One region of the Rhizobium sp. WCS2018Hpa-16 genome, then DNA from elsewhere that is predicted to be linked to it. Evidence: riboswitches for the same ligand, from Rfam matches in the RefSeq annotation. Region 1 holds a riboswitch; each other region holds the start of a gene.

Evidence for each region. Region 1 has a riboswitch for cobalamin ahead of RQI55_RS19380 (ABC transporter substrate-binding protein). Riboswitches for the same ligand answer to the same signal wherever they lie in the genome.
Region 2: another riboswitch for cobalamin. It lies ahead of RQI55_RS09805 (CbtB-domain containing protein); the one in region 1 lies ahead of RQI55_RS19380 (ABC transporter substrate-binding protein).
Region 3: another riboswitch for cobalamin. It lies ahead of RQI55_RS15235 (DUF1636 family protein); the one in region 1 lies ahead of RQI55_RS19380 (ABC transporter substrate-binding protein).
Region 4: another riboswitch for cobalamin. It lies ahead of nrdH (glutaredoxin-like protein NrdH); the one in region 1 lies ahead of RQI55_RS19380 (ABC transporter substrate-binding protein).

What each region holds. Positions count from the first base shown of each region.
Region 1 is NZ_JAVTIX010000007.1:252,596-256,641, forward strand. It holds gene RQI55_RS19370 (ABC transporter ATP-binding protein) at 1-342, opposite strand, end outside; gene RQI55_RS19375 (iron ABC transporter permease) at 339-1,358, opposite strand; gene RQI55_RS19380 (ABC transporter substrate-binding protein) at 1,362-2,369, opposite strand; cobalamin riboswitch at 2,579-2,806, opposite strand; gene RQI55_RS19385 (glucose/quinate/shikimate family membrane-bound PQQ-dependent dehydrogenase) at 2,961-4,046, opposite strand, start outside.
Region 2 is NZ_JAVTIX010000002.1:775,580-779,625, reverse strand. It holds gene RQI55_RS09825 (methyl-accepting chemotaxis protein) at 1-854, shown strand, start outside; gene RQI55_RS09820 (DJ-1/PfpI family protein) at 1,031-1,597, shown strand; gene RQI55_RS09815 (hypothetical protein) at 1,594-1,908, opposite strand; gene RQI55_RS09810 (CbtA family protein) at 1,910-2,623, opposite strand; gene RQI55_RS09805 (CbtB-domain containing protein) at 2,637-2,819, opposite strand; cobalamin riboswitch at 2,971-3,227, opposite strand; gene RQI55_RS09800 (cytochrome c) at 3,257-4,046, opposite strand, start outside.
Region 3 is NZ_JAVTIX010000004.1:258,087-262,132, forward strand. It holds gene cobN (cobaltochelatase subunit CobN) at 1-1,221, opposite strand, end outside; gene cobW (cobalamin biosynthesis protein CobW) at 1,225-2,262, opposite strand; gene RQI55_RS15235 (DUF1636 family protein) at 2,256-2,675, opposite strand; cobalamin riboswitch at 2,786-2,995, opposite strand; gene cobO (cob(I)yrinic acid a,c-diamide adenosyltransferase) at 3,101-3,718, shown strand; gene RQI55_RS15245 (cobyric acid synthase) at 3,722-4,046, shown strand, end outside.
Region 4 is NZ_JAVTIX010000012.1:85,431-89,476, forward strand. It holds gene RQI55_RS23065 (methionine synthase) at 1-836, shown strand, start outside; gene RQI55_RS23070 (GNAT family N-acetyltransferase) at 836-1,411, shown strand; cobalamin riboswitch at 1,555-1,775, shown strand; gene nrdH (glutaredoxin-like protein NrdH) at 2,021-2,245, shown strand; gene nrdI (class Ib ribonucleoside-diphosphate reductase assembly flavoprotein NrdI) at 2,255-2,668, shown strand; gene nrdE (class 1b ribonucleoside-diphosphate reductase subunit alpha) at 2,638-4,046, shown strand, end outside.

The sequences.
Region 1 (4,046 bases):
CTGCGCCGACCATGGCGACAGGGCACCCTTATGCGGTGTGCGGCCAAGCTCCACGGCCTGACGGGCGTTGATCCGCTCCTGCGTTTCGGCTTGCTGTTCGACGAGCGCAATAGAGCGTGCGATCGTTTGACGGTTCAAGCTCTCCATGGGCTTGCCGTCCAGCGTGACATCGCCGTATCTAGCCTTTCGAAGGCCGCAGAGAAGCGACATGAGGCTCGTCTTGCCGGAACCATTGGGTCCGACAATGCCCAGAAACTCGCCCGGCCGGATTTCCAGACTGACATTCCTGACAATATCGACGCCACCGGCAGACCAGCATAGATCGTTCGCGCAAAGGGTCATACCGATCTCCGTCGCTGGCTGAGAATGAGCGCGAAGGCAGGGGCACCGAACAGCGCCGTGATGACACCAATCGGCAGGACCTGCCCGGTGATGATGGTGCGCGAGACAATGTCTGCCGCAATCATGAACACGGCACCGGTCAGGGCCGCAGCGGGCAACAGGCGCCCATGGCGGACGCCGACGATCATGCGTGCGGCATGGGGAATGACGAGACCGATAAAGCCGATGGAGCCGACGATGCTGACCATGATGGCCGTCATCAGCGCGCAGATGCCGGTGAGAACAATGTAGACACGCCGAACCGGTATGCCGAGCGAGGCAGCGGAACCGGAGCCGAAGGTAAAGGCATCCAGCGCACGCGCATGCCACAGGCAGACCAAAAGACCGATAAGTGTGACTGGCAAGGCCAGCCACACATCTGGCCAGCGCACACCGGAGAGATTGCCGAGCAGCCAGAACATGATGCCCCGCGCCTGCTCGGCATTGGCAGCCTTCGTCACGATAAAGGAGGTGATGGCATTGAAAAGCTGCGAACCCGCCACACCCGCCAGAATGATGGCGCTGTTTCCGCTGCCAGCCCTCAAGGCCAGCAGGCTGACGAGGGCAAAGGCTGTGAGCGCACCAAGGAATGCGCCGAGCGGCATGGTGAGCATGCCAGCGCCAAAGCCTAGAATGGCAACGCCAACAGCGCCCGTCGATGCACCGGCTGAAATGCCCAGAATATAGGGATCAGCCAACGGATTGCGCAACAGCGCCTGAAGCACGACACCCGACAACGCAAGGGCTGCACCGCAGCAGGCCGCAACCACCGCCCGACTGAGGCGGTAGTTCCAGATGATGCCTTCATCGATCGCATCCAGCGGATAACCGGCATCTAACACGCGGTTCGCCACCGCCTTGGCAACGACATCCATCGAAATGGATGTCTCGCCGATGGCGGCTCCGAGCCAGAGCGCCAGGCCCAGGAGCCCGACCGCCAGCAAGACGGCACGGGTTATTGTGAAGCAGGCACCCATGGCCTAGTTGGAAAGTCCAAGCTGGACGATAGCGTCGGCCAGAACTTCGATACCATCGATGGTGCGGATCGTCGGGTTCATGGCCTGTGCATCCATGGTGACGATATGGCCCTCTTTGACTGATGGCATCAAGCTTGTGACCGGATCTTCCTTCAGGAATTTCTGCTTGAGCGCGACATCATCTGCCGGAAAGCGCCTGCGATCCATCTTGCCCGCGACGACGATCGTGGGGTTGGCCTTGGCGATGGTTTCCCAACCGACTGTCGGCCACTCTTCATCGCTGTCTATGACGTTTTTGATGCCCAGTGCGGACATGATATAGCCAGGCGCACCGTTCTTGCCCGCAACGTAAGGGTCGATTGCAAGCTCTGCGCTGGAAAACCAGAAGACTGCGGAAAGCTGGCCCTTGGCGGAAACGATCTTCTTGCGAGCGGCATCTTCGCGTGCCTTCAGTTCGGCCACCAGCTTTTCGCCCTTGTCCTGAACATTGAAGATTTGCGCAAGGTCGGTCACTTCCTGATAGATCAGGTCCATGGTGAACACGGAATGGCGCACGCCATCCCCACCACCGGAATTGTCCTTGCCGGTGCAATCGGCGGGCGATGTGTAGACTGGAATTTTCAGCTCTTCGAATTGTTCAGGCTTGGCAACCACACCTTCCGGGCCGACATGCCATTGATATTGCACCGTGACCAGATCCGGCTTCTTGGCCAGAACGCTCTCGAAACTCGGGTCATTATCCGCAAGCCGGTCGATCTTGGCATTGGCTTCTTCATAGCCCTTGATCACAGGGCCGACCCAAACCGCCGTGCCGACGACCTTATCTGAGAGGCCCAGCAGATAGAGAATTTCCGTGGTGCTCTGTCCAACGGCGACAGTACGCTCAGGCGCATGCGTGAAGGTGACATCCCGACCGCAATTCTTGAGTGTCAAAGGATAGGACGTCTGCGCCGCATGGGCAGAAGGCAGCGCCGCAAACGAGCTTGCAACCGCGAAGATGGCAGCGCCCATGGCGTGCCTGAAGTGTAATGTCATTTCGATAGTCCCCGATCGTCATAAGTTGCGCAAGGCGCAACTGGGTATGAACATGTTTAGACAGTCAGCCCGCAAAGACGGGACGTTGGGACGATCTGAAACCGGGACATGGCAGATGAATAAGGCGCAGGCTAGCGCTCGATGCAATCACGACGTCTCCTGTTCCGGGCATCCCCGCCCGCGAATTGGATTGAACATATGACGGCAGGTCTCCTGGCTTACGGATTTGCGCCTTCGCCCAACCTTCCCGCAAATCGCTTTGCAGTGGCATGACACTTTTAAAAAAAGCGTCATAGGGCTCGACAATCCGCTCACAGTTGCGGGGGCAGCCACGGCATCGGATATAAGTCCTCACCGTATTCCCTATTATTCCTTACGATTGCTCGCTTGGAACCGTCGCAACCAGTTAGACGCAATCGCGACATACCGTCAAGTCGAATAATTGTTATGTTATTACATATTCGCTTGCAAGCGTTGATTTTCGATGTTTTACGGCTCATCCTATCGCACGAAAAAACCGGGAATCTCTTCCCGGCTTCAATCTTGAATTATCGATAATATGGCTGTTTATGGCAGCGTATAGGCGATCACATAGTCACCGGGCTTTGTGCCGACAGAGCCATGGCCGCCTGCCACCATCACCACATACTGCTTTCCATCATCCATGGCATAGGTCATCGGCGTAGCCTGTCCACCGGCTGGAAGACGGCCTTCCCAAAGCTGCTTGCCCGTGGTCAGATCATAGGCGCGGAGATAATTGTCCACCGCCGCACCGAGGAAGGCAACGCCACCCTTGGTAATCATGGGTCCACCAATGCCGGGAACGCCAACCTTGAAAGGCAGGGGAAGCGGCGTCATGTCATAGACGGTGCCGTTCTTGTGCTTGTAGGCAACGTCACCCGTGCGCAGATCAGCACCCGCAACATAACCCCATGGTGGAGCCTGGCATGGAATGCCGAGCGGTCCGAGGAAGGGTCCCATCAACACGCCATAGGGCGCGCCATCATTTCTGTTCAGACCCTGCTCACTGCCTTTTTCGTCCTGACCCTTCGGCGGAATCTGGTCGCGTGGCACGAGCTGAGATGTAAAGGCAAGGTATGTCGGCATGCCGAACATCACCTGCCGCTCCGGATCGACTGCAACAGAACCCCAGTTAAAGGTACCGAAATTGCCGGGATAAATCAGTGAGCCATTAAGGGACGGCGGCGTATAACGGCCCTCATAGTTCAACTGATGGAATTTGATCCGGCAGGCCAGCTGGTCGAACATGGAGACACCCCACATGTTCGATTCAACCAGCGGCTCTGGCTTGAACGAGAGAGCGGATGTGGGCTGCGTCGGAGACGTGAAATCTTCAGGGATTGCACCACCTGGTGCTTTCTCTTCCGTTATGCCCAGCAGTGGCTCGCCATTGCGTCGATCCAGCACATAGATATCGCCCTGCTTCGTTGGCCCGACCAGAGCCGGAACGGACTGGCCATCCGGCTTGGTAATATCGAGCAACACGGGCTGCGCGGGAACATCCATATCCCAGAGGTCATGGTGCACGGTCTGGCGTACCCAGCGATCCTGTCCGGTGTTAATATCGAGCGCGACGATGGAGGACGAGTATTTCTCGACGCTTTCGCTGCGGCCCATGCCGAGCTGGTCCGG
Region 2 (4,046 bases), on a different contig from region 1:
CCTTTGCTGAACTGCAAACCAACGTCAACCAGACGCTGGCAACCTTGCGCGCCACGATGCAGACCATCCGCCATGCTGCAGGCACTATCACTGACAATTCCGGCGAATTGTCTTCCTCTGCCAACCAGCTGGCACGACGCACCGAACAGCAGGCCGCAGCTCTCGAAGAAACCGCTGCAGCCCTGGAAGAAATCACAACCACCGTCAAGACATCGACTGCGCGTGCCAATGAAGCGACGCAGATGGTGCGCGACACCAAGAGCAGCGCTGGCAAATCCGGCAACATCGTTCGCAACGCAATCGATGCCATGGGCCGGATCGAACAATCCTCGCAGAAAATCGGTCAGATCATCTCTGTCATCGACGAAATCGCCTTCCAGACCAACCTTCTTGCCCTGAACGCCGGTGTTGAAGCTGCGCGTGCCGGTGAAGCGGGTCGTGGATTTGCTGTGGTTGCGCAGGAAGTTCGCGAACTGGCCCAACGCTCGGCAAATGCTGCGCGCGAAATCAAGGGCCTCATCACCACCTCGGCAGATGAAGTCAAGGGTGGCGTATCGCTGGTTCTGTCGACCGGGGAAGCGCTGAAAGAGATTGAAGAGCTCGTCAACCGCGTCGATGACCATGTTACGACCATTGCGCGGGCCGCTGCGGAGCAATCCATGGCGCTCGGAGAGATCAACAGCTCGGTCAACCATATGGACCAGATGACCCAGCAGAACGCCGCAATGGTGGAAGAAACCACCGCCGCCAGCCAGATTCTAGCCGATGAAGCGCGCCAGTTGCATGCCCAGCTTGAGCGTTTCCGGTTGGAAAGCAACGGTCAGTCAGGCCAGCGCTACCGCGCAGCAGCCTGAACAGGACAACATTGAATCTAAAGAAAACTCGGCATCTGATGCCGCGTTTTTTGTTGCGCAAAGCTTAAGCCATTTCCCTCAAGAGGTCTCGCGGCCACCCCCCTGCCAGTTTCAGCCTTTTTGCTCAAAAGCTTTTCCGATAGCATAGCAAACATCGATGATTGCAGGAGATGACTATGCCCCGTATTGCCTTGGCACTGACCGAGGAATTTGCTGATTGGGAGCCCGCTATTCTGACGGCAATGGCGCGCGGTTATCTGGGCGTCGATATCGTCACCGCATCCCCCGATCGTGCGCCCCTCACCTCCATGGGTGGGCTGAAGATCGTCCCGGATACGACTTATGACGCACTGGACCCGGAGACTGTTCACGCGCTGGTCATTCCCGGCGGCTTGATCTGGGAACGGAAAATGGCACCGGATTTCACCGATCTCGTCCACCGCTTTCGCGCGCAGCACCGCGTAGTGGCTGGCATTTGCGCAGCAGCGAGTGCGCTTGCCGCAACAGGCGTGTTGAACAACGTGGCCCACACCGGAAATTCCGTGGCGTCACACTCCACCTATATCACCTACGAGGGTGCCGAACACTACCTCGACCAGCCCCAGGCCGTCAGCGACCAAGGCATCATCACGGCACCTGGAACCGCACCTGTGAGTTTTGCGAGTGAAATATTGAAAGCGCTCGATCTCTGGGGGCCGGAGGCGGAGGCCGAGATGGCGGGGTTTGCGGCGGAGCATCTCTAACGGCGGTCAAGCACACGACACGCACGCGCAGTCCCCTCAATCGGATTTTCTGTCATCGCGCGCCTGACGTCTCTGCTGTTGATGTGCAGGCTGCGATCGGCGGCAAGTGTCAGGCTGCTGATCTTGGCTGAGGCGGCCTTGAGAAAGGCCTCGCGGTTCTCAGCAAAGAACTGAAGACACGCTTCCCTTTGCGGCTCTTTGCCCAGCAAAGCCTTAAAGGCCAGCCGGTGCATGGCGCAGGGTGCGCCATGGCCGGGAACGGAAAAACGCAAGGCATCGAGCCCGTCGCTCCATTCGCTTGCGGTTTCCATATTATCTCGCAACGTCGAAACGTTTGAGAAGATGGCCGCTCAGGGTTCCCAAGATGATCCAGAACACGAAGCTGGTCACGGTTGCGAGAACGACGAAACGGCGCTCCAGCGGCAGAGGTGCCAGCGCGTGTTCACCCGCTGGCGGCAAGGGCGCGCCGATGATGTGCGGAGCGACCATCAACACCAGAGCCAGAATGACCGCCCATGGTTCCGCTCGTTTGAAGGCAAGTAGCGCCAGACCGCCCGCCGTGGCAGCAGCCGTTGCGACCCACCACATCTGACGCGCACCAAGCTCTGCGGCAGGACTGCCGGGCAGTTCCGGCGGCAGGCCGATGGCCGGGGCGAGCATGACAGCGGCAAAACCGGCAAGGCCCCAGAGCAGCCCTTCCCGCCAGCCACCTGCGGAATTACGAAGCGAAATCAACGCCGTCAGCACCAGTGCATAGCCGATGGCAGTCAGCACATTGGCGGCGATGGTGTACGCATTGCGCTCGAAGCCATCGGCGGGCGCCCAAGCTTCTGGATCGTGGTGATGATCTGCGGGTGCACCGGCCTCATGGGTGTGCGCATGCGCAACCTCTGCGCCGCCGCTCTCGAAGGTTTCGGCCTGAAGGATGAGCGGCGTGGTGCCGATGGCCTGCATGGCGCTGACGGCCAGACCGGCAATCAACCCCACCAGAACGGCGGTGAAGACGATGTTACGGAAAAACGGCATGATCTTCCTCCCCTCAATGGCAAGGGAAGGCGTTGGCGTGGCGCGTATCATGCGCGGCATTGTGCACGGCATCGACCTGCGAAAAGCCGACAAAGCCCACGATGAACAGGCCGAGCAAGGCTGCAGTTAGCGATTGCGCAAGTCTTGATGTTGAGGACGAGACGGCGCTTGCCGCCGTATTCTGGTGGATAGACATGGTGACCCTTTCACGTGCGGGTGGGCGTAATTCTGATCAAAAGACCCACGACCGCATTCAACATTCACCACGGGGAAAAGAGACACAGGGTCTTGAAGGCGGGAATATCCCGACCTGAAAACCGTGCTGTTCCGGACACCCCGCCGGTATTGACGACACTTCACGTGATGGCAGGTCTCCTGGCTTGCGGGTCACAACCTTGAAAACACCTTCCCGGTCCTTTGTTTCGCATCGTGCTTTACGAAATCCCGGAGAATTTCGTGCCGATGCGCCGAACCAGTGGCAATACGTTTTCAGGCTCTCCGCTCACAGTTGCGGGGGCAGCCACGAATCAAAGCTTGAGGCTCCTATCGTGTTCCCTTTTCACTTTCCGGGCGAACCGGAAAGACCATCACACAACCGTTATCCTGCGGACGGGTTGAGGAGTCAATGGCTTCTCAGGGAGAAGGCATTGCCTTGAGATAGGCCGCGATCGCCTGGCGGTCTTCGGCAGGAAGACGGGCCATATTCTGCTGGACCTTGACCATGGAGCCACCGGCGCTATCGAAGTCCGGCGTGAAGCCGGTTTCCAGATAGTTGGCGATATCGGCTTCACTCCATGAGCCGATGGTTTGCGATTCCGGGCGAATATCGGGAATGCGGCCCTCGCCTTCCGGGTTCGGTCCACCGGCAAGCCACTGGCCCTTCATGAAGCCGCCCAGCGCATCGCGCGGGGTGTGGCACTCGCCGCAATGGCCGGGGCCTTCCACCAAATATTGGCCGCGAACGACCTGCGCATTGGCGTTGGCAATCTCGACGCGCGGTTCGCCCTTATCGAAATACAGGAACTTCCAGCCGCCAAGAACAAGCCGGATGTTGAAGGGAAATGGCAGATCGTGGCCGGGCGCATCATTGGTGCTGGCGGGCAAGGTTTTCAGATAGGCGAAGAGGTCGTTGATATCCTGCGGCGTCATGCGCGCATAGGAATTATAGGGGAAGGACGGATAGAGGTGCTCGCCATCCTTGCCCACGCCCCGCGTCATGGCATCGCCAAACTGCGCGAGCGTCCATGCGCCGATGCCGTGCTGCGGATCCGGCGAAATGTTGGGCATGTGGAATGTGCCGAAGGGGCTTGGCAGCGCCTGCCCACCGGCCAGCGTCTTCAGCGCATCTACCATCGCATCGGGGGCGGCGTGACAGCTTGCGCAGCCGCCTGCCCAGAACAATGTCTCGCCATTGGCAAGGTTG
Region 3 (4,046 bases), on a different contig from region 1:
CAGCATTTCCAGCACGCTCTGCGGCACATCGAGACCCACGGCATAGCCGGTGCGCCCCGGTGCTGCGCCGGGATAATCCGGCATCAAAATGACGATACGCCGCTGCGAGGCGGCTGCATGTTTCAGCCGCAGAAAGGCCGAGATGCGGTTGGCAACCTGCTCGATGCGGTCAGGCTCCGGCGTGTTGACAAGGCCTTGCCCGCCATTGGGGTCAGGTTGCTTGAACGAGATGACCCCGGCCAGCATCCGCCCATCCAGTTCCGGCAGCACCACATGCATGGCAAGGTCGGATGGGTTCAGCCCGCGCAGATTGTCCACCCAGCCATCGCGCCGCGTGGTAGCCATGATGACCTGAAACGCCGAAACACCCAGCCGCGCAAACAAGGCTGCGCCGTTCTCATCCGTCTGGCTGGCAAAGGCGGTGGCGGCGATGATGGCGTCAGGTTTCAGAACCCGAAGCGTTTCCTCCAGAAAATGAATGGCATCATGATCCTTCAACCCGCTGACGAAGATCGGCAACGGCGCAAAACCGCGTTGGCGCAACGCCTCAAACAAAGCATCAATGGGCGCAACATCTGCGGCCAGCAGCATGGAACGATAAAACAGGATGGGCAGCAGAGGGGCATTATCAGGGAAGCCGGAAAGCGCCTCTTCAAGCGCCACAAGGCCTTCGCCCGGGCGATAAAAACCGGATTTGGGCAGCGGTTCCGCCACCATATCAGGCCAGGCATCTCCCTTTGCAAAGGCTGAAAGCCCCGCCGCAACACGCGCCATGTTGTCAGCCCCGCCTGCGCGGAAAAAGGCGAGGATGGCTTTCAGCGTCTCAAGATCAACCGTGGAAGCAGCCTCAAGCTTCTCGTCACGCTCGCTGCATTCACCGGGCAGAAGCACCAGCTTTATGCCCCGTTGCCGTGCCATTCTGGAAAGCTGATCCACGCCATAGCGCCAGCGATCCGCACCGCCGAGAATCCGGATAAGGATCAGCTTGGCGTGTTCTGCCGTCTTCTCCATCCACAGGTCGACGGACATGGGGTGGCGAAGCTCGGACAGGTTGGCGCTGACCATCGAGACGCTGTCGCCATCAACAGCCCATCCACGCTCCAGCCCGGCCAGATCGCTCGCCGAAAAGGACATCACCACCACATCCGCCCTCGGCTGGTTGAGATCAACCGGCTCGATCAGGTCGTCCAGAGACGAGGATGTGGTGGCGAGAATATGCATGGATCAGGCTGCCAGCATCCGCTCGATCTTTGCGCGGTCGAGACCCTTCTCACCGATCACGACCAGACGGCTGCGACGCTCTTCACCCGCACCCCAGGGGCGGTCGAAATAGTGGTTGACCCGCGAACCCACGGCCTGAACCTGCAAACGCATTGGTTTTGACGAAACCTCCACAAAACCCTTGATGCGCAGCACGTTTTCGGACGCTGCCGTTTCGGCGATCCTTGCTGCCAGCGCATCCGCATCCGTCACGGCATCCAGTTCCACAACAAAGCTGTCGAACTCGTCGTGGTCGTGGTCTTCCTCGTCATCATGGTGCGTGTGGCGGTTGTCGATATCCTCTTCAACGGCCAGACCCAGACCGATCAGCACAGCCGGGTCGATCACGCCGTTGGATGCAACGATGATCTTGGCAGCCTTGGGCAAATGGGCATTGATATGCGCCTTGGCCCGCTCCAGACCCTCGGCATCCAGCAGGTCGCCCTTGGTCAGCACGATAAGATCGGCGCAGGCAATCTGGTCTTCGAACACTTCTTCAACCGGGTCGTCATGGTCGAGCGCCTCGTCATTCTGGCGCTGGGCAGCAAGGGCCTCCAGATCATGCGAAACCATGCCTTCGGCGAGCGCCGCGCCATCGGCAACGGCCACAACAGCATCCACTGTCACGCGGCTTTTGATGGCTGGCCACTGGAAGGCCTGCACCAGAGGCTTGGGCAGCGCGAGACCCGATGTTTCAATCAGAATATGCTCAACGCGGGGCTCGCGGCTCAAAATCTGCTCGATAGCCGGCTGGAAATCATCCGCCACCGTGCAGCAAATGCAGCCATTGGCCAATTCCACGATGTTTTCTTCCGGGCAGCTTTCAATGCCGCAGCCTTTGAGAATCTCGCCATCGATACCGACATCGCCGAACTCGTTGACGATGATGGCCAGCCGCTTGCCATCCAGTTTCTCCAGCAGGCCACGCAGCAAGGTGGTTTTGCCAGCGCCCAGAAAGCCGGTGATGATGGTGCAGGGAACGCGGTCTAGCGTGGTCATGATGTCTCCTCGGTAAAATGCAAAGGGGGAATGCGGGCCACAAGGCCGCGCTTCAAACTGTCAGGCCGTCCGCGCCACGGCATCAGGCCATCAGGCGCAGACGCCAGAAGACGTGCGCCGACCAGAAGGTCGCCAGCATCGTCTTGGGTCAGGGAACCGAACATATAGGACCAGCCATCGGCGCTGCGCATGGCGGCACTGAGGCCGCGCTTGCAATTGGCAAGGCAATTGACGCTGCGCACATCGACGCCCTCGGCGCGGCCCAGCTCAACAGCGGCCTGTGCAAGCGTCGCGCCGGGGCGCGGCTCTGCATTGGGGTCAACCTCATCGCGACAGCTTCGGCAGACGAAAACGACGACGCCTGCGGCTCCATCTGCTTTCGTGGTCTTGTCTGGTGGGGTCGATGTCAGATCCAAGGTGTCAACTTTCCGCGCCTGCAAATTCTCTAGGGGTGCGGATATCGACGCCACGCGCCAAAGCACGTTTCGCTTGATATGACCGGCTAACCGGAGCACCCCGCCCGGTAGACGCATTTTTCTGAAACGGCAGGTCTCCTGGCTTGCGGCGTGAGACGCCCGACACCGCCTTCCCGAACATAATGTCCAGTGGCTTATGGCGCAGGCTCACCGCATACAGTTGCGGGGGCAGCCACGGATTGGTCCGCATTGCGAACGGAACCGTGTTCCCTCTTAGCTTTTCCCGTTGCCGGAAAAAGACCGTCAGTGGTTAACCCTTATGCCCTGCACGGCTTTTGTGTCAATGCCGCGGCATCATTGCCGTGGAAACGGTTTTGGCTATAGTCGCCGCTTTGACACGCATGCGCCAAGAGGAATGAGACGCCATGAACCGCGATATCAGCGAAAGCGAAGCCGAGCGTCACCGCGCCAAGATGGTCAACCGCAAAGCCGTGCAGGATGCCGAAGTGTCTGAAAAGACGGTCGAAAAAGGCCTGCTGATGGTCAATACCGGATCGGCCAAGGGCAAATCCACCGCAGCCTTCGGCCTGGCTCTGCGCATGCTCGGCACCGGCGGGCGCGTCGGCATCGTGCAATTCATCAAGGGCGCATGGTCCACTGGCGAGCAGCAGGCGCTGGCCCTGTTTGGTGATCGCGTGGAATGGCGCACCATGGGCGAGGGTTTCACGTGGGACACGCAGGATCTGAAGCGCGACGTCGCAGCCGCGACAAAAGCCTGGGAAGAAGCGAAAGTCATGATGGCCGATGAAACCATCAATCTGGTGGTGCTGGATGAGCTGAACATCGCCCTGCGCTATGATTATCTGCCGCTGGACGAGGTGGTGGAAACACTTGTCAACCGTCGGCCTTACCTTCACGTCATGGTCACCGGCCGCAACGCCAAGCAGCCCTTGATTGATGCCGCCGATATGGTGACGGAAATGACGCTGGTGAAGCACCACTTCAAGGCCGGTGTGAAAGCCCAGTCGGGCATCGAGTTTTAAGACATGGCAGCGCGCGTTTTGATGTTTCAGGGCACAGGCTCGGATGTTGGCAAATCCTTGATGGTGGCAGGACTTGCGCGTGCCTTCACAAAGCGCGGGCTTTCCGTCATGCCCTTCAAACCGCAGAACATGTCCAACAACGCCGCTGTTACCGCTGATGGCGGCGAGATTGGCCGGGCGCAGGCTTTGCAGGCGCGCGCCGCAGGGGTTGCCCTGTCCGTTCATATGAACCCGGTGCTGTTGAAGCCGCAAAGCGAAACCGGCGCTCAGGTCGTGGTGCAGGGCAAAGTCATCGGCAACGCCAAGGCCGCCGATTACCAGCACATGA
Region 4 (4,046 bases), on a different contig from region 1:
CCCGGCAGCATTTCGTCACGACGTTCATTGAGCACCTCGACGGCGTCGATTTCGAAAAACGCGAGACCGTCAGGATTCGCAATCGCTATGATGCGAGCGTCCCGACGGTCGTCGGAGCCGTGTCCCGTCAAAGGCCGGTCTTTGTCGATGATGCCAAATTCCTGCGCCAACAGACGACGAAGCAGATCAAATGGGCTCTTCCAGGCCCAATGACCATGATCGATACGCTCTACGACAGTCATTACAAAAGCCGCGAGAAGCTGGCTTGGGAGTTCGCCAAGATACTCAACCAGGAAGCAAGAGAGCTCGAGGCGGCAGGCGTCGACATCATCCAGTTCGATGAACCCGCATTCAACGTGTTCTTCGATGAAGTGAACGAATGGGGTGTCGCTACGCTCGAAAAGGCGATCGAAGGCCTGAAGTGCGAGACCGCCGTGCACATCTGCTATGGTTATGGCATCAAGGCCAACACCGACTGGAAGAAGACGCTTGGATCGGAGTGGAGGCAATACGAGGAGGCGTTCCCGAAACTCCAGAAATCGGGCGTCGACCTGGTGTCATTGGAATGCCACAACTCGCATGTCCCGATGGATTTGATCGAACTCATCCGTGGCAAAAAGGTGATGGTTGGCGCTATCGATGTCGCAAGCCACACCGTCGAAACGCCGGAAGAAGTAGCGAACACACTAAGGAAGGCTCTCCAGTTCGTGGATGCAGACAAGCTTTATCCTTGCACCAATTGCGGCATGGCACCACTTCCGCGTCATGTGGCCACAGCGAAGCTGCGTGCACTCGGTGCAGGCGCTGACATCATCCGCAGGGAGCTTGCGGCCTGATGCCGATCGACAACTTCTCGATTGAATGGCTGACTGATGACGCACAGGCCGCCGTCCGGGCTGAAGCGAGGACCTTCTGCCTGCGGATGATCAAGAACGTCTACGGGATCGACTACACTCCCGCCTGGCATTCTGACCTGGATTCGCTGTTGCTGGCGCAGCCGGACAACTGGTTCTCCCTCGAAAGGCAAGGCAGTTTTCTCGTTGTGCCGGACGGAGATGGACATATCATTGCGACTGGCGGTCTTTACGCCCTCGAAAACAAACCTTCCACGAAGGAGGGCTTACGAAATCGCGACGGCGACGGCGAAAAGGTATGTCAGATTGTCCGCGTGTACATAGAGCCGTGCGCCCGTCGTAAAGGGCTTGGCACAAAGATTGTGGCAGCCTTGGAGAGCCGGGCATCCGAGTTTGACTACACCTCGTCCTACCTCCATGCTGACGCTCAGACACCGGAAACACTCAGCTTCTGGAGAAGCCAGGGCTACACGGCGTTTGGCCATTTCTCCTATCCGTCCGACCGTGGCACTGACACGAGCGTCGATTTCGATAAGACGTTGCGCTGGGAACGCTGACGGAAACGGACACCCGCCTTGTCTATCGATTGCTCTATGGCCAACACGGCATGTCGTCCCCATTATCCACAGGTTGCACGGGATAAGGCAACAATTTTTTGCCTGAAATCACGCTAAGCGTTGACGCAATTTTTGCTTGGTCTACTATATCTAGTGTTCGAGGTTCTTCCGATTCGCGTCGGGAGCTAAGACGGGAATACGGTGCGTGATGTCCATTCTGGACGGAGCAATGCCGGAGCTGCCCCCGCAACTGTAAGCGGCGAGCATTCTCTCAAACTGCCACTGAGGCCGCAATGCTTCGGGAAGGCGAGATGGATGCGACGACCCGTGAGCCAGGAGACCTGCCTCAAACAGGAACGTCCACGGGCGGGGTGTCCGAAGGTCGCGTTTGCGTGCGGGATGATCCTGCGCGTGCGCTTCCCCTGGTCTCCGCATCAACCACTTCGGGGTGAAGTCAATGTCGCATCATTTTAGTCAGTATCCGCGTGAATAGCGGGCGGTAACGCCCGTAGCTGAGTCCGGCTGCCATGCATCCCAGAATCTCCCGAACAGGTGTTCCCAACGCCTGATCGATATCGCACGCCCTAAACAAATCTCACGAGGATCATCATGACCATTACCGTTTACAGCAAGCCAGCCTGCGTCCAGTGCACAGCAACCACCCGCGCTCTGGACCGCCAGGGCATCGACTACACCGTCATCGATGTTTCCGAAGACACCAATGCCTATGATTTGGTCCAGGGACTTGGCTATCGTCAGGTTCCCGTTGTGGTGGCTGGTGAGACCCATTGGGCAGGTTTTCGCCCGGATATGATCAGCACGCTTGCGGCCTGAACCAGAGCAATGGGCCAGATCGTCTATTTCTCCGGCCGGTCGGAAAACACCCTTCGCTTTGTCGGACGGCTGGGGATGAGTGCGCGGCGCATTCCCCTCAGTCTCTCCGAGAGCCTTCAGGTCGAAGCCCCCTATGTTCTGATCCTGCCCACCTACAGCGGAGAAGGCGGAAAAGGGGCCGTTCCAAAACAGGTGATCCGCTTTCTCAACGATGAGGAGAACCGCGGAAACATTCGTGGCGTGATCGCCGCGGGCAACAGCAATTTTGGCGAGACCTATGGGCTCGCGGGTGACGTCATCTCGAAGAAGTGCCAGGTGCCGTATCTTTACAGGTTCGAGCTTCTGGGAACCGACGAAGACGTCGTTAACGTCATACACGGATTGGAACGATTTTGGACGCAACGACTTTCGAAAAGCCTTTGAAGACATCGGAATCCGAACTGGATTTCCACGCCCTCAACGCGATGCTCAATCTTTATGACGAGCAAGGAAAAATACAGCTCGACAAGGATCGGCTTGCCGCCAAGCAATATTTTCTTCAGCACGTGAACCAGAACACGGTCTTCTTTCACAATCTGCGAGAAAAGCTCGATTATCTGGTGACCGAGGGCTATTACGAGCGAGAGGTGCTGGACCAGTATTCGTTCAATTTCGTGCGGGATTTGTTCGATCGTGCGTTTGCCAGGAAATTTCGTTTCCCGACATTTCTTGGCGCGTTCAAATATTACACCAGCTACACCTTGAAAACCTTTGACGGGAAGCGGTATCTCGAACGCTACGAAGACCGCATCTGCATGGTGGCGCTGGCACTTGCGCAAGGCAACGAAGAACTTGCCAAGGATATGGTCGATGAGATCATCGCCGGCCGCTTCCAGCCCGCGACGCCGACATTCCTCAATGCGGGAAAAAAACAACGTGGCGAACTGGTGTCGTGCTTTCTGCTGCGCATGGAAGACAACATGGAATCCATTGCACGTGGCATCAACTCCGCGCTCCAGCTTTCCAAGCGCGGCGGTGGCGTGGCCTTGTCACTGACGAACATTCGCGAGGCTGGAGCGCCGATCAAGCAGATCGAAAACCAGTCATCTGGCATCATTCCCGTGATGAAACTGCTTGAGGACAGCTTCTCCTATGCCAACCAGCTTGGTGCGCGTCAGGGTGCGGGTGCTGTTTACCTCAACGCCCACCATCCCGACATCATGCGCTTTCTCGACACCAAGCGAGAGAATGCCGACGAGAAAATCAGGATCAAGACCCTATCGCTCGGTGTCGTCGTGCCCGACATCACCTTCGAATTGGCGAAGAACAACGAGGACATGTACCTGTTTTCGCCCTACGACATAGAGCGTGTCTACGGTGTACCGTTCACGGAAATATCCGTGACTGAGAAATACCGGGAGATGGTGGCAGACAGCAGGATCAAAAAGAAGAAGATCAAGGCCCGTGACTTCTTCCAGGTGATCGCCGAGATACAGTTCGAGAGCGGTTATCCGTACCTCATGTTCGAGGACACCGTGAACAGGGCGAACCCGATTGCCGGACGCATTTCCATGAGCAATCTTTGCTCGGAAATTCTGCAGGTCAGCGACGCCAGCGAATATAATGACGACCTGTCCTACAAGGTGATGGGCAAGGACATTTCCTGCAATCTCGGTTCATTGAACATCGCTGCTGCCATGGACAGCGCCGATTTCGGGAAAACGATCGAGACCTCGATCCGGGCGCTCACGGCGGTTTCCGATATGAGCCATATTTCCTCCGTGCCGTCGGTGGAGAAAGGCAATGACGACAGCCACGCCAT